DNA from 4 places in the Aeromonas sp. EU05-FHT14A05 genome. Region 2 is predicted to be linked to each of the others. Evidence: predicted binding sites of a transcription regulator. Region 2 holds the regulator's gene; each other region holds the start of a gene.
What was found. Region 2 encodes sigma-54, which starts transcription at its own class of promoters, with help from an activator protein. Its sites were predicted from a motif close to TGGCACNGTTTTNGCTT; they were not measured.

Region 1 (5,472 bases), on a different contig from region 2:
CAAACCCCACCGGGCGCAGGAAGAGGCCGAACAGCAGGAACATGAAGGGCACGTAGAGCGCCGAGAAGGAGGCGGCATAGACCAGGGGCCAGGCGGCGAACAGGGTGCCGGCACCGGCGATGAGCCACACCTGGTTGCCCTCCCACACCGGCCCCACGCTGTTGAGCAGCACCCGCCGCTCCTCATCGGTTTTGGCCACCACGGGGAGCAACATGCCGACCCCGAGATCGAAGCCATCCATCACCACGAAGCCGATGAGCAGGAAGAGCACCAGCCCCCACCAGATGAGTTTCAGGGTTTCGTAATCCATCAGACGGGACTCCCGTTTTTCAACACTTCACCTTGATAACGACCCGTCTGCAGGCTCGCGGGCCCTTTGCGGATCACGTGACGCAACAAGAACAGCTCCACCACCAGCAACGTGCTGTAGATGAGGAAGATGGAGATGAGGCTGAACCAGAGTTGCCCAGGTTGCAGCAAGGAGACGGAGGCCGACACCGGCAGCACGTCGCTGATGGTCCAGGGCTGGCGGCCGAACTCCGCCACGAACCAGCCCGCCTCGATGGCAATCCAGGGCAGCGGTATGCTCCAGAACAGCGCCTTGAGCAGGCGCGGGGATTGCACCAGCTTACCCCGGCACAGCTGCAGGAAGGCGGCACCAAAGAGCCCGAGCAACACCACCCCTATGCCCACCATCAGCCGGAAACTCCAGAAGAGCGGCGCCACCTGGGGAATGGAGTCGTCGACCGCCCGGGCGATGGCCGCCTCGTCCGCCTTGCCGATATCGGCGGCGTAGGGGGTCAGCAGCAGGCCGTAGCCGAGATCCGCGCGGTGGCGCTCGAAGGTGGCGCGGGCCTCGGCATTGCTGCCGTCTGAGCGCAGCGCCTCCAGGGCGTCGTGGGCAAGCATGCCGCTGCGAACGCGCACCTCGTGCTGCGCCTTCAGATCTTTCAAACCCGTCACCTGCTCATCCAGGGAGCGGGTGGCGATGATGCCCATCAGATAGGGTATCTTGACCGCAGCGTGAGTGGTCTCGGCGCGCTGATCCGGCAGGCCGAACAGGGTGAAGGAGGCGGGCGCCGGCTCGGTGTGCCACTCCGCCTCAATGGCGGCGAGCTTGACCTTCTGCACCTCCCCGGTGCGATAGCCCGACTCGTCCCCCAGCACAATGACCGAGAGGATGGCCGCCAGACCAAAGCCCGAGGCGATGGCGAAGGAGCGCAGGGCGAAGCGCACCTCCATGCGACGCAGCAGATACCAGCTGCTCACCCCCATCACGAACAGGGAGGCGGCCACATAGCCCGCCGCTACCGTGTGCACGAACTTGACCTGGGCCACCGGGTTGAAGATCACCGCCGCCACGTCCACCAGCTCCATGCGCATCGTCATGGGGTTGAACTCGGCCCCCACCGGGTTCTGCATCCAGCCGTTGGCGATGAGGATCCAGAGCGCGGAGAGGTTGGAGCCAAGCGCCACCAGCATGGTCACCAGCAGGTGCTGACCCCGGGAGAGCTTGTCCCAGCCGAAGAAGAAGAGGCCCACCAGGGTGGACTCCAGGAAGAAGGCCATCAGCCCCTCCACCGCCAGCGGGGTGCCGAAGATGTCGCCGACATAGTGGGAGTAGTAGGCCCAGTTGGTACCGAACTGGAACTCCAGGGTAATGCCGGTGGTGACCCCCATGACGAAGTTGATACCGAACAGCTTGCCCCAGAAGCGGGTGATGTCCTTGTAGATCACCTTGCCGGTCATCACGTAGGCGGACTCGGCGATCACCAGGATCCAGGACAGCCCCAGGGTGAGGGGCACAAACAGAAAGTGGAACATCGCCGTCGCGCCGAACTGTATTCGGGAGAGGCTGACCACATCATCCAGGCTTATCATGCATGACTCTCTATGTTGCATTTAACAGGCAGGTTTTCGCCCGTTAAGTACAACACGTGCCATGACACCTATAACAGATGCAGTTATAGTGAAATCCACCTATAACAGTTTAGGCCACCCCATGTCCCGTTACGGTCAGCTGGCTGCCATGTTGCAGCAGCAGATAGAGAGCGGCCTCTGGCAGCCGGGGGAGCGCATCCCCTCCATCCGCCAGAGCTGCAAGACCCATCATTTGAGCCCCATGACGGTGCTGCAGGCCTATCAGCTGCTCGAGAGCCGCGGCCTCATCCTGGCGCGGCCCCAGTCCGGCTACTACGTCAAGGCCGCCACCTCCCCGCTGTCCGCCGGCACGGCCCAGCAGGCCCGCTACAGCGGCTCGGTGGACATCAACGATCTGGTGTTCGAGGTGTTGCAGGCGAGCAAGTCCCGGGAGCTGGTGCCGCTGGGGCTCGCGGTGGCGGATCCCGCCCTCTTCCCCCACCCCCAGCTCGGCCGTGCCCTGGCGAGCTGCATGCGCCGCCTCGATCCCTTCAGCACGGTGGCAGATCTGCCTCCCGGCAACGAGGCGCTGCGCCGCGCCATCGCCCAGCGTTACGCCAGCGACGGCCTGGCGGTGGATCCCCAGGAGATCATCATCACCACGGGTGCCATGGAGGCGCTCTCCTTAAGCCTGCAGGTGCTGACCGAGCCCGGGGACTGGGTGGTGGTGGAGTCCCCCACCTTCTACGGCGCCCTGCAGGCCATAGAGCGGCTCAAGCTCAACGTGGTGGAGATCCCCGTGATCCCCGGGGTGGGCATCGATCTCGCCCTGCTCACCGAGGCCCTCGCCCAGCGCCCCATCAAGGCGTGCTGGCTGATGGGCAACGTGCAGCATCCCCTGGGTCACACCATGCCGGATGGCCACAAGCAGGAACTGATGGCGTTGCTCAACGCCCATGAGGTGCCCCTGGTGGAGGACGACGTCTACGCCGAGCTCTATTTTGGCCGCGAGCGCCCCAGCCCCATCAAGCGCTGGGACGCCCGGGGCGACAGCCTGCTGTGCGGCTCCTGGACCAAGTGCCTGGCGCCGGGCTTTCGGGTCGGCTGGGTGGTGGCCGGATCCCATGCCGAGCGCATCCAGCGGCTGCAACTGATGTCGACGCTCTCCACCAATGTGCCGAGCCAGCTGGCGCTCGCCGACATGCTGCGCCAGGGCGGGGTGGATGCCCACTTTCGCCGCCTGCGCCACACCCTGGCCCAGCGCCAGCAGCAGATGCGGGCTGCTCTGCTGCGCCTCTTCCAGGACGAGGTGCATATCTCGACCCCGGACGGCGGCTACTTCCTCTGGCTGACATTCGACGCGCGCCTCGACAGCCGGGCCCTCTATGCCCAGGCGCTGGCCAGCGGCTTCTCGTTGGCCCCCGGGGCCCTGTTCTCGAGCCAGGGCCAGCACAACCACTGCCTGCGCCTCAACAGCGCCCATCCCTGGAGCCCGGCGCTGGAGGCCGCCCTCACCCGACTGGCGGCCCTGGTCCACCAGAAATTGGGAGGCTCCTAGCCTTTATCGATAGCTGCACCTGAGGCAGGTTCGGCTTTATTGATAAATTAATTTCTCCTCAGCTGCATCCAATCGCCTCCCTCCTTCGTCTCTTGCTTGAACCTCAATCAAGGAGAGACGATGAAATCCCAACCCCTCTGGCTCGCCCTGTTCTGCTCGGCCCTCATCCAGCCGCTGCAGGCCACCCCCCTCCCCCAGTCTGCCCAGACCGACCCTGTCCATCAGGCCGGTGACGGCGTGATCCGCCTCTATGGCCCCGGTGGCCCGGACACCGCCCTGAAACGGGCGGCTACAGCCTTCCAGCAGGAGACCGGGATCCCGGTCGAGGTCACCGCCGGCCCCGAACATAGCTGGCGTGACAGGGCCGTCAAGGATGCCGATCTCATCTTCGCCGGGGCCGAGCAATCCATGTCCGCCTACCTGCAGAGCTACCCCTTCCTCGACAAGCAGAGCGCCCACGCCTACTACCTGCGCCGCAGCGTCATCGCGGTGCAGAAGGGCAACCCCGCGCGGATCACCGGGGTGGAGGATCTCATCAATCGCCCCCTCAAGGTGGTGGTGACCGAGGGACTCGGCAGCTACAACACCTCGGGCACCGGACTCTGGGAAGACGTGGCCGGGCGCAGGGGCAAGCTGGCCGATGTGCAGAAGCTCAGGCGCAACATCGTCGCCTTCGAGCAGGGCAGCGGCGCCAGTTTCCGGGCCTTCACCGGCCAGCGGGCCGATGCCTGGATCACCTGGGTGCACTGGCCCCTGAACCACCAGGACAAGGCGGATTTCGTCGAGATCGAGCCGGAGCGCCGCATCTATCGCGGCCTGCTGATCACCAAGGCGCAAGGGGCGGATGCCAGCACCCAGCGCTTTATCGACTTCATCGACAGCCCCCAAGGCGAGCCCTTCTTCGCCCAGGATGGTTGGACCCGTTAACCCCTGACCTCTCATAACCAAACAAACCATCGCCAACAGACCCAAGGAGAACACCATGAACAAGTTCCTCATCACCCTCGCCTGCCTGCCCCTCGCCTCGGCCTGGGCCCTGGACACTCAGCCCCTGAGCGGGGCCGAACAGCTGCCCATCGCCCGGATGACCGAGAACGGCAAGGCCTATCTGGTCGATGCCAAGGGCTTCAGCCTCTACCGCTTCGACAAGGATGCCCAAGGAAAATCAACCTGTTATGCTGAGTGCGCCGAAAAGTGGCCGCCGGCATTGGCCAGCGCGGAGCAGGCCAAGGCGGGCGTCGGCAGCGCGGCCGACGTCGGCATCAGCCTGATCCTGCGCGACGATGGCAACTATCAGTGGAGCTACCGTGGCCAACCGCTCTATCGCTGGATCAAGGATGAGCAGCCCGGCCAGAGCAGCGGGGACGGCGTGAAGAATGTCTGGCATCGCGTCCAACTATGAGGTCTGAGTGAATATCGACAACCAGCAACTTGCCCACCTGCTCGCCCGCAGCCGGCAGAGGGACAAGCAGGCATTTGAAGCCCTCTACCGGCTGACGGGCCAGCCTCTGTATGCCATGCTCCACGCCCTGCTCAAGGACAAGCAGTGGGCCGCGGACATCCTGCAGGAGGGCTTTTTGAAGATCTGGCACGGCCAGAGCGCCTATCCCGTCGACTACCCCTGGGCCTGGCTCTGCCAGTGCATGCGCAATCTCGCCATCGATGCCTTGCGGGCCAGGGCTCGCCACGGGGAGGTGCCCTGGGATGAGGGATTGTCTGGGCACAGCGAGGGGGGCCAGCCCCCCTCTTTCTCTCTCGAGCGCTGTCTCGAGCAACTCTCCGCCGATAAGAGAAACGCCATAGTGCTGGCCTATCGCCACGGCCTGAGCCATCAGGAGATCGTCAGCCACACCCAGACCCCGCTCGGCACGGTCAAGTCCTGGATCCGGCGCGGATTGGAGGAGCTCAAGCTATGCCTGACTCAATGACCCCCAAACGCTATCGAGACCCCGCCCTGCGCGAGCGGCTCGCCGGCGAGTATGTGCTGGGTACCCTGAGCCCGCGGGTACAGGCCAGGATGAGCCGCCTGATGGCCCGCGACCCCGACTGGTGGC
Region 2 (5,472 bases):
GCCAGGCGCTGCTGGAAGTGAGCCGCAAGGGCCTCGGCATGACGGCTGTGGTGGATGGGCAGGGGCTGCTGGCCGGTCTGTTCACCGACGGTGACCTGCGCCGGATCCTGGATCTGCAGGTGGACATTCACCACACCCCGATCAGCCGCGTAATGACGGCCAACTGTGTTACCGTAGGGCCTGAGATGATGGCGGCCGAGGCCGTCAAACTGATGGAAACCAGAAAGATTAACGGATTGCTGGTGGTGGATGAAGAACGGCGACCACTTGGCGCCTTCAACATGCACGACCTGCTGAGAGCCGGGGTGATTTGATGCAAGACGTACCGACCCTCTATGGTCCGGTGACGCGCAGCCAGTACGAGAAGGCGGCGCAGATCCGCCTGCTGGTGTGTGACGTGGATGGGGTGCTCTCCAATGGCTTCATCTATATGGGCAACCAGGGTGAAGAGCTGAAAACCTTCTGCACCCGTGACGGTGCTGGCATGCGTGCCCTGCTCAACGCCGGCATCGAGATCGCCATCATCACAGGGCGCAACTCCCGTATCGTCAGCGATCGGATGAGGGGTCTGGGGGTGCAGCACCTGGTGCAGGGGGCGGATCAGAAGCTGCCCCACTTCGAGGCGCTGCTGGCCAAGCTTGGTCTGGAGGCGCCGCAAGCCGCCTACATGGGGGACGACACCATAGATCTGCCGGTGATGCAGGCCTGCGGCCTCGGCATAGCGGTGGCGGATGCCCATCCGCTGGTGCTGGCTCGTGCCGATCTGGTGACCCGCCTCGGGGGCGGAGTGGGCGCGGTGCGCGAGGTGTGCGATCTCATCCTGCAGGCGCAGGGCCTGGGCGACTACCAACCCGAGGCTTCGGTATGAACAAGCAGACGTTTCTGTTCGGCCTGCTGTTTCTGGCGGCGCTGGCCGCCTGGCAACTCGGCGAGATCGAGCTGGCGCCCGAACCGGCTGCCAAGGTAGAGAACTATCAACCGGATTTCACCGCCAAGAACCTGGTCACAACCCGCTTCAACGAGCAGGGCAAGCGGACCGAGCGGTTGGAGTCCGAATATGCGGAGTATTACCAGATCCTCGAGCAGGCCACCTTCGACAAGCCGGTGGTCTACATGTTCGATGAGCAGGGGGAGGCCGAGTGGAAGGTCACGGCCGAAACCGGGGTGCTCAACACAGATGACAACGTGATCCTGCGTGACAAGGTCCATCTGGACGGCCTGCTGCCGGCGTCTTTCATCTCCACGCTGGATACCCCCTATCTGGAGCTGGATCTGGTGACCCAGGACGTGAGAAGCAACCAGCACATCAGCATAGTGGGTCAGGAATTCCAGACCGAGGGCGTTGGCCTGAAGGGCCATCTGGATCGTAAATATTTCGAATTACTGGATAAAGGCCATGCCACTTATTTCAATGAAAAACGTTAATCTGGCCCTCGCGGCCCTGCTGCTGTGCAGTACAGTGAGCGCCAAAGAGTCCGACTTTGCCGAGAAGGTCTATGTGGATGCGGTCAAGCAAGTGGCCGAGATGCAGGACAACCGCATCACCTTCAGCGAAGACGTGATCATCACCCAGGGCACCATCAAGATTAAGGCCGACAAGGTGGTGGTGATCCGCTCCGGCGACAAGGGCGCCGAGGTGATGACCGCCTATGGCAATCCTGCCACCTTCTTCCAGATCCTGGACAACGGCAAGCCGGTCAATGCCCACGGCAACAGCATTCGCTACGAGCTGAAGAACCGTCTGGTCACCATCACGGGCAACGGTCAGCTCAAGCAGGAAGACAGCCAGGTCACCGGCGACCTCATCCGCTACGACATCGTCAAACAGAAGATGATCGCCGAGAGCAAGGGACCCACCCAGCGCGTCAAGACGGTGTTCCTGCCGGATCAGGTAGAAAACTTCGACAAACCCGCCGATCAGAAGAAGTAGGAAACAGAAGCCATGGCAGTGTTAAAAGCAACGGGTTTGCAGAAGAGCTACAAGCGCCGCATGGTGGTCAGCGACGTGAGCCTGGAAGTGGGCACCGGCCAGATAGTGGGGCTGCTTGGCCCGAATGGTGCTGGCAAGACCACCTCCTTCTACATGATCGTGGGCCTGGTGCAGCGGGATGCGGGTCTCATCACCATCGACGAGCAGGACATCAGCCTGCAGCCCATGCATATCCGCGCCCGCAATGGCATCGGCTATCTGCCCCAGGAGGCCTCCATCTTCCGGCGCCTGTCGGTGTTCGACAACCTGATGGGGGTCATGCAGACCCGCAAGGGGTTGAGCCGTGAGGAGCGTGAGGATAAGGTCGAGCAGTTGCTGGAAGAGTTCAACATCACCCATATTCGCGACAGCCTGGGTCAGAGCCTGTCTGGCGGGGAGCGACGCCGGGTCGAGATTGCCCGGGCGCTGGCGGCAGAGCCGCGATTCATCCTGTTGGATGAACCCTTTGCAGGTGTTGATCCTATTTCGGTCATAGACATCAAGAAGATCATCCAGCATCTGAAGGAAAGAGGGCTGGGCGTGCTGATCACGGACCACAACGTCAGAGAGACGCTGGATGTGTGCGAGAAGGCCTACATCGTCAGCCACGGCAAGATGATTGCCGAGGGCGCACCGGCCGATATCCTCGCCGATGAGCAGGTCAAGCGCGTCTATTTGGGCGATCAATTCAGTCTATAGTAAGGGGGCACCCCTCATTTTTGTTAGGTGACTGCCTCGCTGAACATAAGGATATCCCGACGTAGATGAAGCCGACATTACAGTTGCGTCTCGGTCAGTCCCTGACCATGACGCCACAATTACAACAAGCGATTCGTCTGCTCCAGCTCTCCACTCTGGAACTCCAGCAGGAAATTCAGCAAGCGCTCGATAATAACCCCTTGCTGGAGCAGGAGGAGAATGAGGCGCAGGAAACCAGCCCGATAGAGCCCCAGGACGCCAGTCAACTCGACTCCAGCGACGCCATGGCGCAGGACAGCATGCCGGATGAACTGCCGGTGGACACCACCTGGGATGAGGTCTACTCCGCCGGGACTGCCCAGAGCGCCGGCCCCATTCATGACGGGGAAGACAGCGTCTATCAGGGGGAAACCACCGAAAACCTGCAGGACTATCTGCTGTGGCAGATGCGACTGACGCCGTTCAGCGATCTGGATGCCGCGATCGCCCTCGCCATCATCGATGCCATCGACGAGTCCGGCTACCTGACCGCCTCTCTCGAAGATATTCAGGCTGCAGTCAGCAGTGAAGAGGTAGAAGTTGAACTGGATGAAGTGGAAGCCGTGCTCAAGCGGGTGCAGCATTTCGATCCGGTCGGCATAGCCGCGCGCTCGGTGCAGGAGTGTCTGCTGATCCAGCTTGGTCAGTACTCGCCGGACCTGCCCTGGCTCAATGAGGCAAGGGAGGTGATCCGCGAGCACATGGACCTGCTCGGCAACCGCGACTATCGCACCCTGGCGCGCAAGACCCGGCTCAAGGAGAGCGATCTCAAGGAGGTGCTGGATCTCATCCAGCAACTGGAGCCCAGACCCGGCAATGGCATCATCCAGAGCGAGTCGCAATACGTGATCCCGGACGTCTCCGTGGTCAAGAAGGGGACGAAATGGGTGGTTGAGCTCAACCCGGATTCGGCGCCGCGCATCCGTGTCAACGAGGCCTATGCGGCCATGGCACGCAATGCCCGCAGCAGCACGGATACCCAGTTCATCCGCTCCCATTTGCAGGAGGCCAAGTGGTTCATCAAGAGTCTGGAGAGTCGCAACGACACCCTGCTCAAGGTGGCCAGCTGCATCGTCGAGCAGCAGCAGGGCTTTTTCGAATACGGTGAAGAGGCCATGAAGCCCATGGTACTCAACGACATCGCCGAGGCGGTGGAGATGCACGAGTCGACGATTTCACGGGTGACGACCCAGAAGTACATGCATACGCCCCGTGGCATCTTTGAACTGAAGTTTTTTTTCTCCAGTCATGTCAACACGGAGGGAGGAGGAGAGTGCTCATCGACCGCAATTCGCGCCCTGATCAAGAAGCTGGTGACGGCCGAAAACCCGGCCAAACCGCTTAGTGATAGCAAGATCGCGGATTTGCTGGCCGAACAGGGTATTATGGTGGCGAGACGCACGATCGCAAAGTACCGTGAATCCTTGTTGATCCCGCCATCCAATCAGCGCAAACGCCTGGTTTAGGCAAACAAAAGGAAGACGTTATGCAAATTAACCTGACCGGACACCATGTCGAGATTACCGAAGCTCTGCGTGATTATGTGAATAACAAATTTGCCAAACTCGAGCGTCACTTTGACCATATCAACAACGTACATGTGGTGTTGAGCGTCGAAAAACTGAACCAGATCGCCGAAGCCAAGCTGCACGTCAGCGGGGGAGAGGTGTTCGCCAATTCGCAGCATGCCGACATGTATGCGGCGATTGATACCCTGCTGGATAAACTGGATCGGCAGATCATCAAGCACAAAGATAAGTTAAATCAAAAATAACTATGCAACTTGAACACATACTGAGTCGGGACTGCACCAAGAGTGCGGTCCCTTGTACCAGCAAGAAACGCGCCCTCGAGATCATCAGTGAGCTGGCTGCAGAGCGCCTCGGCGCCTCCCGCCAGGTGCTGTTCGAAAGCCTGCTGGCGCGGGAAAAGATGGGCAGTACCGGGATCGGTGCCGGTATCGCCATTCCCCATGGCCGGATCGACGACGCCTTTGCGCCGACCGCCGTGCTGATGACCTTCTCCGAACCCATCCCTTTCGATTCTATCGACAATCAACCGGTTGACCTGCTCTTTGCATTGCTGGTGCCGGAAAGCGAGTGCAAGCAGCATCTCAAGACCCTTTCCCTGATGGCATCCAAGCTGGGTGACAAGGCCGTCTGCCGCCAGTTGCGCCAGGCGACCAGCGACGAAGAACTCTATCAGATCATGACCTCGGCCTGATGCCGGGTCTGACACCGCCACGTTGGCGTGAGGGGACAAGATGCAGTTAATAGTGGTAAGCGGTCGTTCGGGCTCCGGCAAGACGGTGGCCCTGAGGGTGCTGGAGGATCTGGGTTACTACTGCGTGGATAACCTGCCGGTCAACCTGCTGCCCCAGCTGATCGTCTCGGTGGAGAGCCAGTATGACAAGCTGGCGGTCAGCATAGACGTGCGCAACCTGCCGACCCAGCCAGACAAGCTGGACAACCTGCTGACCCAGGTGCGCAACGAGGGGCGGGTGGAGTTCTCCAGCTTCTTCTTCGATGCAGACAACGGGACCCTGCTCAAGCGCTATGGCGAGAGCCGCCGGCTGCACCCCCTGTCCCGCAAACAGCTGTCGCTGGATGAGGCGATCCGGGAAGAGACCCACCTGCTGGCGCCCCTCTCCTCGACCGCCGATCTGCGCATCGATACCACCAACCTCAGCATTCATGACCTCAGCGAGCTCATCAAGACCCGGGTGCTCGGCAAGAAAGAGAACGAGCTGGTGCTGGTGTTCGAGT
Region 3 (5,472 bases), on a different contig from region 2:
CCTGCCCAGATCCGATCCGGTTTCCCGGGGGAGGTGGTGCTGGTGGACTTGTTCGAGGGGCTGGTCAGCGAGGATGGGCAGGGCAGGATAGTGCCGGCCCAGGCCCAGCGCTGGGAGACGCGCGAGGATGGCCTGGTGTGGCGCTTCTTCCTGCGTCCGCAGCTCAAGTGGTCCAACGGCGAGCCACTCACCGCGCGGGATTTCGTCTACGCCTGGCGGCGTCTGCTGAGCCCGGCGCAGGCCTCGCCCTCCGCCGGTCTCTTGCTGGCGACCGGCATTAACAACGCCCAGTCCATCTATGCCGGTGCCCTCGATCTTGATGCCCTGGGGGTGGAGGCCGAGAGCGATCAGATCCTCAAGGTGACCCTGGAGCGGCCCGTGCCCTACTTCCTGCAGCTCATCAGCCAGCGCCCCTTCGTGCCGGTCAACGAGCGAGCCATCACCCAGTTTGGCAAGCAGTGGACCCAGCCTGGCAAGCTGGTCAGCAACGGCCCCTACCGGCTGGTGAACTGGGTACCGAACGAGCGCATCGAAGCCGAGCGCAACCCCCAGTACTGGGATGATGCCCATACCCGGATCCAGCGGGTGACCTATCTGCCCCTGGCTTCCCAGCACGCGGAGCGGCTGCGCTACGAGGCGGGGGAGATCCAGCTCACCAACAAGGTGGCGCTGGAGTACTACCAGAAGACCATGGAAGAGACCCCGGAGCGGATCTGGGGCCTGCCGCTGCTGGGGACCTACCTCTATACCTTCAACCTGCGCCGCCCCGAACTGCAGGATGTGCGGGTGCGTCAGGCGCTCTCCATGGCCATGGATCGCCGCCTGCTGACCGAGAAGGTGAGCGGTCAGGGGGAGCGGCCAGCCTGGTCCCTGCTGCCCGGCATGCCGGATTACGAAGAGCTTGGTTCGGCGCTGGCCCTGGAGGACATGCCGACCCGTCTGGCCAGGGCTGCCGCCCTGCTGACGGAGGCGGGCTACAACAGTGCCCACCCCCTCAAGCTGACGCTGACCTACAACACCTCGGAGAATCACAAGAAGCTGGCCCTGGCGGTCGCGGCCATGTGGAAACCGCTGGGGGTGGAAGTCACCCTCAACAACATGGAGTGGAATGCCTATCAGGTGGCCAAGGACAGCGGCGACTTCATGCTGGCCCGCTCCTTCTTGTTTGGTGACTATGTCGAGCCCTCGTCCATGCTGGGCAGTTTCCGCTGTCAGGATCCCCAGAACGAGAGCGGCTATTGCAACCCAGCCTTCGACGGCCTGTTGCAACAGGCCGCTGACTCTCTGGATGGCGCCGCCCGAACCGGGCTCTACCGCAAGGCCGAGCAACTGCTGATGGAGGAGATGCCCGTCATCCCCGTCTATCACTACAACCAGATGAGGCTGGTGGACCCCGCCCTGCGCGGCCTGCCGAGCAGCAACCTGAAGGGGGCCATCGCCACCAAGGATCTCTACTTCAGCCAGCCATGAGGAGTGTGCGATGAAGATAGCCATCATTTCCGATCTGCACGGCAACCTGCCTGCCCTGGAGCAGGTGCTGGCGCAGCTCGCCCCCTGGCAGCCGGATCACTATCTGCTGCTGGGGGATCTGCTCAACCACGGCCCGCGCAATCCGGTGCCGGCGGGGTATGAGCCTGCCGCCGTGGCGGCGCGGCTCAACCAGCTGGCCTCCCGGATCATGGCGGTGCGGGGCAACTGCGATTCCGAGGTGGATCAGATGCTGCTGCACTTCCCCATCACGGCCCCCTACAACCAGTTGCTGGTGGACGGTCGGCGCTGGTTCGTCAGCCATGGTCATCTTTATGATCCCGAGGCGGTGCCCTTGCCGGCGGGCAGCCTCTTCATCAGCGGCCATACCCACCTGCCCGTATTGCAACGAGAAGCGCGGCAAGAAGGGGAGCTGGTGCTGGTGAACCCGGGATCCATCTGTTTTCCGAGGGGAGAATGGGCGGCCAGCTATGGCCGGTATGAGGATGGTGTCATGAGCATTCATGCCTGCCGCGACGGGACAAGGCTGATGGAACTGGTGCTCTGACGGCCGGGCATCAAGAGAAGGAAGAAGAGAGGATTAGGCCTTGATACCCAGGGAGCGGGTGCCGGAGCGGGTATTGCCCTTGGCGTCATAGGTCAGGGAGTTGCTGTCTCGCAACTTGCTGAGAAAGCTCGCCAGGCGGCGATTGGAGATGATGCTGAGCTCGAGCAGCCGACCGTTGAGGTTGTTCTGCTCCTGACAGGCTTCCAGCTTGGCTTGCAGGGCCTGCACCTGGGTCGGGAAGGCGCCGAGTTGTTGCTGCAGATCGGGCAGCTCGGCCAATGTCTTGTCCAGGGTCTCGATGGCCTCAAGCAGTTGCTGCTTGCGCTCGGCCAGCGCCGGCAAGGCCAGGGCCCGGTGTGCCTTGAGCAGATCAAACTCCTCTGCCAGCAAACCTTGCATCTGGGAGAGGTTGTCGTCCTGGGCGTGCAGCAGCGAAGGCAGTTCCATCATCCCAGTCGTTTGTCCAGATCCGCTTCGAAGCTGAACATCTTCCTGGCCACGGCTTCGCTGTTGACCTTGTATTCCCCACTGGCCACGGCCTTCTTCAGGCTTTCGACGCGGCTCTCGTTACCGGTGGAGGCGGTGTTGAGGGTCTTCTGCATCTGTTGCAATTGCTGCGCCTCACTGGTCAAGGAGACAGAGTCGGTCTTGACGGTCGCCGCACGATTGCTCTCGGCAGAGGTCGCGGACTTGGTGGCTACACCTTGACTGGTCCCACTGTTTTGCAACCGGCTGTTTGCCAAGTTGTTGATATTGTTGATAGCCATACGGTTTACCTTCGTCTGCTTTGCTGTTCGCTTACCTGTTTATCGGTGACGGCGGTCAGAACTTTAGAAAAAAATTGCTGCATTAATAAAACAGTCAGAATGTGACCACCACAGAGCCGACGGCACTCACCTGGCCCTGCACCGCTCTGCCCGAACGAATGTTGACGAGCCTGATCATGTCTCCGAAGCTGCCATCTTGCAAGGCTCGGGCCATGGTTTTGATCTGCATGCTGCTGTTTTCCGCACTCAGGGTGACCTGGTCCCCCTTGCAGACCACGCAGACCTGAGTCAGCCTGATTGGCTGGCCTGGCTTGAGTTCACGCTTGCTGCGCACCCCGATGAGGGCGGCGGGGTCGGTGAGATAGTCACCGCGGATCAGGGTCTGATCCTGGTAGGCCAGGGTCAGCATGGACTCGCTCAGTATGTCTCCCTTGGCCACGGGAGCCGCGACGGTCACATAGGGTTTCTGGATGCTGACCCGCACCGGGAGATAGAGATCCCAGGGTTTGTCTCCCTCGCACTTGAGGTAGACGGTGGTGTTGCGGCGTATCTCCATCTTGGCCGGGAGGGAGATAGTCAGCCCCTCTTCGCAGTGGTTCAGGGGGAGGCGCTCATCTATGGTACCGGCGGTCACCTCGGCCTGGGCATCGAGGGGGACATCCAGCTGGTCGAGGACGAATGTCTGTGCCTGCTCCTGCAGATAGTCGGTCACCTCGGATGCCATGGCGTGAGAGAGGCTGCAAAACGGCAGTAAGATGAGGAAAAGTCTATTAATCATTTTTGCTTACCGGTCGATAAGTTGTTCACGTACACCATCGCAGTTAACTATGCTTGCTGCAGATTTCGGTTGTCGAGACATCGATAGTCTGATGCAAGCCAATGTGCATGCACACACAACATGCACGATCAGTGCCAAGCGTTTTTTAGGGAGTGTTTATGGCGAGTATTCTGGACTCGGTCAACCAACGGACCCAGCTGGTGGGACAAAACCGGTTGGAGCTGCTGCTGTTTCGTCTCAACGGACGTCAAAGATTTGGCATCAACGTATTCAAGGTACGTGAGGTGCTGCAGTGCCCTCCCTTGACCGTCATGCCCAAGCTCAACTCCTGCATACGCGGTGTGGCGCACATTCGCGGCCAGACCATCTCGGTGATCGATCTCAGCATGGCGATGGGCAAGCGCCCCATCCAGGACATCTCCAAGTGCTTCATCATCATCTCCGAGTACAACAGATCCGTTCAGGGGTTCCTGGTCCATTCGGTCGAGCGCATCATCAACATGAACTGGGAGTCCATCCTGCCGCCCCCCAAGGGCGCCGGTCGCATCAACTACATGACGGCGGTGACCGAGGTGGATGGCGAGCTGGTGGAGATCCTGGACGTGGAGCGCATTCTCAACGAGATCTCGCCGGTCTCCACCGAGGTGAGTGCCGAGCTGGTGGAAGCCAGCGTGGAGCGCAACCCCCACGGCCGTCCTGTGCTGGTCGCCGACGACTCTTCGGTGGCGCGCAAGCAGGTACAGCGGGCGCTGGAGGCCATCGGGGTGCAGTGCGTGCTGGCCAAGGATGGACGGGAGGCCCTCAACATGTTGCTGGAGATGGCCAAGCAGGGCCCCATCCTCGATCAGATTGCCCTGGTCATCTCCGACATCGAGATGCCGGAGATGGATGGCTACACCTTCACCGCCGAGATCCGCAACAATCCCAACCTCAAGGATTTGCATGTTATCCTGCACACATCCCTCAGTGGGGTGTTCAATCAGGCCATGGTGCAGAAAGTTGGTGCGAACAACTTCATTGCCAAATTCCAGCCTGATGAGTTGGCCAAGGCCGTACAAGGCGCCCTCTAATAAAGAAGAACAACTGCATGAAGACACTTTCGGACGACTTATACAGGCAATTCAGCAATTTTCTGGCGCAGCAGAGCGGCATAGTGCTGGGTGACAACAAACAGTATCTGGTCAAGAGCCGTCTGTCGCCCTTGATGACTCAGTTTGGTATCGAGAGTCTGTCTGAACTGGTGACCCGGGCGATGAACGTGCGCGAGCGGGAGCTCAAGATGGCCGTGGTCGATGCCATGACCACCAATGAAACCCTGTGGTTTCGCGATACCTACCCGTTCCAGCTGCTGAGCGACAAGATCTTCCCCGAGCTCGGCAAGAGTGGTCGTCCCATCAAGATCTGGTCTGCGGCCTCCTCCTCCGGGCAGGAGCCTTACTCCATCGCCATGACGGCGCTGGAGCAGCAGGTCAAACGCCCCGGCACCTTGCCGGGCGGGGTGCAGATAGTGGGGACCGACATCTCCAGCACCATGCTCAACCAGTGCAAGGAAGGGGTCTATGACAGCCTGGCACTGGCTCGCGGCCTGTCACCCGAGCGCAAGCGGCTGTTCTTTGAGCCCTGCGGCGACAACAAGATGCGGGTATCGGAGCGTGTCAGAAAATTGACCAGCTTCCGGCCCCTGAACCTGCTGGAGAGCTACAGCCTGCTCGGCAAGTTTGACATCATCTTCTGTCGCAACGTGCTCATCTACTTTGCGCCAGAGGTGAAGTCCAAGATCCTCAACCAGTTTGCCAGCAGCCTCAATCCTGGCGGCTATCTGATGCTGGGGGCCTCGGAGTCCCTGGCGGGCCTCACCGACAAGTTCGAGATGATCCGCTGCAACCCCGGCA
Region 4 (5,472 bases), on a different contig from region 2:
TGGAGCCATCCGCCCCCTCGGCCCCGAGCCCACCGACCACCAGGCTGCCCTGGGCCACCGCATAGACGCGGCCGTCCAGCCCCTTGAGGAAGGTCTGGAGCAGGGTGCCGCCCCGCAGGCTCTTCGCCTCGCCGATGGCGGAGACGGTGACGTCTATGGTCTGGCCCGGCTTGGAGAAGGGGGGCAGATCGGCGTGGATGGCCACGGGCGCCACGTCCTTGATCTTGGGTTTGATGTTGTCCGGCACCTTGATGCCGAAGTTGTTGAGCATGGTCCTGAAGGTCTGCTCGGTGAAGGCGTTGTTCTTCTCGCCCGTCCCGGGCAGGCCCACTACCAGACCGTAGCCGATCAACTGGTTGCTGCGCACCCCTTCCACCGAGCTGAGATCCTTGATGCGGGAGGCGTGCGCCAGCCCGAGCGGCAAGATACAGCACAGCAGGCCAAGCAAACGGAGTCGGTTCATGACATCTCCTGACTAAACCATTCCGGCCCCGGGTCGCCACTGACGACCCGGGGCCCGAGTATTAAATGGGCCACCAGGGGCCGTTGAAGAAGCTGGTCAGCCACCCCTGTTCCTGGGTGTTGGCCAGATCGCCGGTGCCGCCGTAATGGATGCGCGCATTGGCGACCCGCTGGGACGAGACGCTGTTCTCCGAACTCACGTCCTCCGGGCGCACCAGGCCGGTGATGCGAATGTATTCGTTGCCGTTGTTGAGCATGATCCACTTCTCGCCGCGCACCAGCAGGTTGCCGTTCGGCAATACCTTGACCACGCTGACCGAGATGTTGCCCTGCAGGCTGTTGCTCTGATCCGCCTTGGCCTGGCCCTTGAACGCACTGCTCTGGCCGATGGAGGCCGACAAGTCATAGGGGCTCGCCGTCACCGGCACCCCGCCCAGGGTGACGGGCTCCAGCTCCATCTTGTTGTCCTTGCCGCTCTGGGTATTGGCCTTCTTCGACGCCGAGGTCGACTCCGCCAGCTCTATGGTGATGATGTCACCTACCCTATGGGCCTTGATGTCCGAGTAGATGCCGTTGACCTGCTCGGGCTGGAAGATGGCCCCGGTCGGGCGCACCGACACTGGCTCCGACTCGCCATACACGGGGGCAAATTCGGGGTCGTCGGGTCTGGCGGTATTGGGGGTGCTGGTACAGCCTGCCAGTGTCAGCAGGCCCAGCATCCATAGGGCTTTCATCATGGCTCTCCTTTCATCAGGTCCGCTGGGTCAGGAAGGACATCATGGAGTCTACTGCCGAGATGACCTTGGAGTTCATCTCGTAGACCCGCTGGGCCTGGATCAGGTTCACCAGCTCCTCGGTCACGTTGACGTTGGAGGTCTCCAGCATGCCCTGCTTGATCACCCCCAGTCCGTCCGCACCTGCCGTCCCCTGAATGGGGGCGCCGCTTGACTGGGTCTCGAGGAACAAGTTCTCCCCCATGGGTTGCAGGCCGGTCGGGTTGACGAAGTCGGTGGTGTTGATCTGGCCCACCACCTGGGACTGGCCATCCCCCTTGAGCTGGACGGAGACCTGGCCATCCTCCCCCACGGTCACGCTCTGGGCGTTCTCGGGGATCTGGATCTCCGGCTGCAGCGGGTAGCCGTTGCCCGGGGTGACTATGGTGCCCTCGTCATTGAGGGTGAACTGGCCGTTGCGGGTGTAGGCCGCGCTGCCGTCCGGCAGCTGGATCTCGAAGTAGCCGCGGCCGCTTATCATCAAGTCCAGGGAGTTGTCCGTGGTCTGGACGTTGCCCTGGCTGTGGTTTTTCTGGGTGGCGACCACCTTGGCCCCCGCCCCCAGCATCAGGCCGGAGGGCAGCTCGGTATCCGCCGAGGAGCGGCCACCTGGCTGGTTGATGTTCTGATAGAGCAGATCCTCGAAGATGGCGCGGGCCTTCTTGTAACCTACGGTGCTGGCGTTCGCCAGGTTGTTCGAGGTGACCGAAATATTGGTCTGCTGGGCATCGAGGCCGGTCTTGCTGATCCAGAGTGCAGGATTCATTTAATGCTCCTTGATTAGCTGATACGCAGCAGCTGGGTTTGGGCCTCGTCATTCTCCTCGGCGGTCTTCATGATCTTGACCTGAGTTTCGAACTGACGTTGCAAACGAATAAGGTTGGTCATCTCGTCGACCACGTTGACGTTGCTCCCCTCGAGGGAGCCAGCCAGCAGGCCGACCTCGGCAGAGGCGGCTTCCTTCTGGCCATCCTTGCGGCGAAACAGGCCATCCTGCCCCTTCTCCACCGCATCGCTCGGGGGATTAACCAGCTTGATGCGCTGGAAATCCTCCGGCAGGTTGGCGGCGGCTCCCTCGGGACGACCGCTGATGGTGCCATCCCGGTTGATCTCTATCTTCTCCATGGGCAGGGGCAGCACTATGGGCTGGCCTGCGTCATCCACCACGTTGAGCCCGGTGGAGGTCTGCAGATTGCCGGTGGCATTGAGCTGCAGGTTGCCCATGCGGGTATAGGCCTCTGTCCCATTGGGATCCTGCACCGCAATCCAGCCCGGGCCGTCGACGGCGACGTCAAGATCCCGCCCCGTGGTCTGCAGCAGACCGTGCTGCAGGTTTTGACCCGGCCGCTCCGTCATGGCGAACACCCGGGACGGCAGCCCTTCGCCAAACGCCTGCATGCTGCGCGCCTGCTCGAAGTCAGACTTGAAGCCGATGGTGTTGGCGTTGGCCAGGTTGTTGCCACGCACAGCCAGGCTGTTCATGTTCTCCTTGGCCCCGGACATGGCGATATAAAGCAGGTGATCCATGGGATCCTCCGTCAAACAGATGACTCTCGCAGGACAACTGCAAATTGAGTGCCAAGAGATATGGGAAGGGTGAAACAGCGGAGGAAAAAGCGACGCATCGGAAACGACAAGGGGCGCATGAGCGCCCCTTGTCACCGCGAAAAGACTTAGCGGATCTGCAGTATGTTCTGCTGCAGTGAGCTGTTCACTTCCAGGGAGCGGGAGTTCGCCTGGAAGTTGCGCTGGGCGGTGATGAGGTCCACCAGCTCTGTGGTCAAGTCCACGTTGGACTGCTCCAGGGCCGACGACTTGATGGAGCCGAAGGTGCCGGAGTTCGGGGTGCCCGGCAGGGCATCGCCGGAGAGCAGGGACTGGCGCCAGGAGGTGTCCCCCACCTGGGTCAGTCCCTGGGAGTTGGCGAACTTGGCCATGGCCACCATGGCTACCTTGACGGTGGTGGCGTTGCTGTAGGTCGCCGAGACTATGCCGTCCGCCCCGATCTCGACCTTGGTCAGCCGGCCGACGGTGGAGCCATCCTGGGTCAATTTGTTGACCTCGAACGGCGAGGCGTACTGGGTCACGGTGCCGAGCTTGAGCTCTATATCCTGGGTGCCATCGGCGCCATTGGTGATGATGCCGGCGCCCGGGGTGCCCAGCGGCTCGGTCTTGATGATGGCCGGCGTGGTGGGGGTCTGCATCTTGCCGGAGGCATCGAAGGTGACGCGGGCGCTCAGGGGGGCCTGGCTGACACCTGTGGCCATGGTGGTGGCAGTGCCGCCCACGACGTCGATGGGCTTGTCCCCTTCATACATGTACATGCGCCAGGCCGTCGGGCTCGCAGGCTGGGTCAGGTTCGCGGGATCCGCTTCCTTGACGAAGTACTGGGTGATGGTGTGCGGCTCCCCCAGGGAGTCGTAGATCACGACGGAAGTAGAGGAGGAGTAGGTGCTCGAATCCTTGGGATCGAACTTGGAGGCATCGGCGGCGCCATTGCCCGCCGCCAACGGCGAGGCGGTGGACGGCAGGTTGAAGCTTGCCTCTATCTTGGAGGTCTGGACCGGCTCGCCGGCCCTGTCCGGGATCTGGATGGGCTTGGTGGCGTTGATGCTCACCGCCTTGGGGGTGCCGTCGGCGTTGATCTCGTACCCCTGCAGGTAACCGCCGGAGTTGCTGACCATGTAGCTGCTTTCGTTGAGCTTGAAGGCGCCGGAGCGGGTGTAGCTGCGATCCAGGTTGGTCAGGCCATCGGAAGTCACGAAGAAGCCGTTGCCCTGGATGGCGAGATCCAGCGCGTTGTTGGTGAATTGCAGCGCCCCCTGGTGGAACTGCTGCGCCACCGCCCCCGTCGCCACCCCGTTGCCGACCTGGGTCTTGGCGTTGACGAAGATGGAGTTGGCGTAGACGTCGGCGAACTCGGCGCGGGACTCCTTGAAGCCGGTGGTGTTGACGTTGGCAATGTTGTTCGCGGTGACGTTCAGGTCTTTTTGAGCCGCATTGATGCCGCTGAGGGCATTGTTGAATGACATGTCTTTCTCCTTAGATCACTGCGTTAGAGGTCGAGGTCGGCGTCGTGGTCGACTTGCCGCTCGTCCCGCCAATTTCCAATACATCGGTCAGATAGATGCCACCCAGTCCCTTGAGCTTGAGGGTGCTGGGGTTGGTACTGGTACCCAGCGTGACGCTCTCCACCTTGGCATAGGTGAGGGCCGGCACGCTCTCGGACTTGCCATTGACGGTGGCGTGCGCCTCTATCGAATACTTCCCGCTCTTGGCGGCATTGCCCGACTTGTCCTTGCCATCCCACTCGAAGGCCACGTTCCCCTTCTGATCCCCTTCGATGGAGAACTCCTTGATCACCTGACCGCTTTCGTCCTTCACCGTCACCTTGACGTTGCTGCCACCGTCCCCGGTGGCGATGACGCCGGAGAGGGTGCTCCCCTTCTCCAGATAACCGGTGTTGGAGGGAATGAGCACGTTCTGGCCCACCAGGGCCGAGGCCTGCAGCGCCTGGCTGGAGGTCATCAGGCTGTTGAGGCTCTCCATCTGGGTGGAGAGGCTGCTGATCCCCTGGGACGTCGACATCGAGGTCATCTGGGAGAGCATCTGGGCGTTGTCCACCGGCTTGAACGGATCCTGGTAGGAGAGCTGCATAGTCAGCAGCTTCAGGAAGGACTCCTGGTCCAGCTCCTTCTTCTGGGTCGTGGTGTTGGTGGTATTGGTCTGGGCGGACGACGTCCGGTTGACCCCCAGCAGGCTGTCATAGGTATCTGCCACTTAGGATTCCCCCTCTGTCCGGGTTTGCCGGGCGCCGTACGGGTCGAACCCATGGTCGCGGCCATGCAGGCCGTCACTGATCACTGTCATCCGGGTTCACCTCTATCAGGACTTGCCGAGGCCGAGCGTCTGCTGCAGCATCTTCTTCGCCGCATCCGCCACCTGGACGTTGGTCTGGTAACTGCGCGACGCCGCTATCATGTCCGCCATCTCCTCCACCATGTTGACGTTGGGCTTGAAGATGAAGCCATCCTTGTCCGCCATGGGGTGGTTGGGGTTGTACTCCTTGAGCAGCGGCGCATCGCTCTCGACTATGCCCTTCACATCCACCCCCACCGAGGCCTGCTTGTCCGACATGGCCTGATCCAGCTGGGCGGCAAAGACTGGCCGCCTGGCATGGTAAGTTTTTTCCACGCTGGAGCTGACGCTGTCGGCGTTGGCCATGTTGCTGGCCACC

Region 1: a site for sigma-54 is predicted at 1,927-1,943, ahead of AC3WR3_RS00580 (cytochrome ubiquinol oxidase subunit I). Genes of this name have one in related genera too.
Region 3: a site for sigma-54 is predicted at 3,701-3,717, ahead of flgA (flagellar basal body P-ring formation chaperone FlgA). Genes of this name have one in related genera too.
Region 4: a site for sigma-54 is predicted at 2,800-2,816, ahead of flgF (flagellar basal-body rod protein FlgF). Genes of this name have one in related genera too.

The regions. Positions count from the first base shown of each region.
Region 1 is NZ_JBYTDH010000001.1:117,288-122,759, reverse strand. Features, by position in the region: gene cydB (cytochrome d ubiquinol oxidase subunit II) at 1-310, opposite strand, end outside; gene AC3WR3_RS00580 (cytochrome ubiquinol oxidase subunit I) at 310-1,881, opposite strand; gene AC3WR3_RS00575 (aminotransferase-like domain-containing protein) at 2,003-3,418, shown strand; gene AC3WR3_RS00570 (substrate-binding domain-containing protein) at 3,539-4,345, shown strand; gene AC3WR3_RS00565 (COG4315 family predicted lipoprotein) at 4,401-4,820, shown strand; gene AC3WR3_RS00560 (RNA polymerase sigma factor) at 4,828-5,346, shown strand; gene AC3WR3_RS00555 (hypothetical protein) at 5,331-5,472, shown strand, end outside.
Region 2 is NZ_JBYTDH010000010.1:169,383-174,854, reverse strand. Features, by position in the region: gene AC3WR3_RS15295 (KpsF/GutQ family sugar-phosphate isomerase) at 1-314, shown strand, start outside; gene kdsC (3-deoxy-manno-octulosonate-8-phosphatase KdsC) at 314-868, shown strand; gene lptC (LPS export ABC transporter periplasmic protein LptC) at 865-1,425, shown strand; gene lptA (lipopolysaccharide transport periplasmic protein LptA) at 1,412-1,930, shown strand; gene lptB (LPS export ABC transporter ATP-binding protein) at 1,943-2,668, shown strand; gene AC3WR3_RS15270 (RNA polymerase factor sigma-54) at 2,734-4,173, shown strand; gene hpf (ribosome hibernation promoting factor) at 4,194-4,481, shown strand; gene ptsN (PTS IIA-like nitrogen regulatory protein PtsN) at 4,484-4,930, shown strand; gene rapZ (RNase adapter RapZ) at 4,971-5,472, shown strand, end outside.
Region 3 is NZ_JBYTDH010000002.1:131,447-136,918, reverse strand. Features, by position in the region: gene AC3WR3_RS03905 (peptide ABC transporter substrate-binding protein) at 1-1,470, shown strand, start outside; gene yfcE (phosphodiesterase) at 1,481-2,035, shown strand; gene AC3WR3_RS03895 (flagella synthesis protein FlgN) at 2,069-2,485, opposite strand; gene flgM (flagellar biosynthesis anti-sigma factor FlgM) at 2,482-2,802, opposite strand; gene flgA (flagellar basal body P-ring formation chaperone FlgA) at 2,897-3,502, opposite strand; gene AC3WR3_RS03880 (chemotaxis protein CheV) at 3,739-4,650, shown strand; gene AC3WR3_RS03875 (CheR family methyltransferase) at 4,668-5,472, shown strand, end outside.
Region 4 is NZ_JBYTDH010000002.1:125,427-130,898, forward strand. Features, by position in the region: gene AC3WR3_RS03835 (flagellar basal body P-ring protein FlgI) at 1-463, opposite strand, end outside; gene flgH (flagellar basal body L-ring protein FlgH) at 525-1,196, opposite strand; gene flgG (flagellar basal-body rod protein FlgG) at 1,213-2,001, opposite strand; gene flgF (flagellar basal-body rod protein FlgF) at 2,016-2,762, opposite strand; gene flgE (flagellar hook protein FlgE) at 2,909-4,267, opposite strand; gene AC3WR3_RS03860 (flagellar hook assembly protein FlgD) at 4,278-5,015, opposite strand; gene flgC (flagellar basal body rod protein FlgC) at 5,121-5,472, opposite strand, start outside.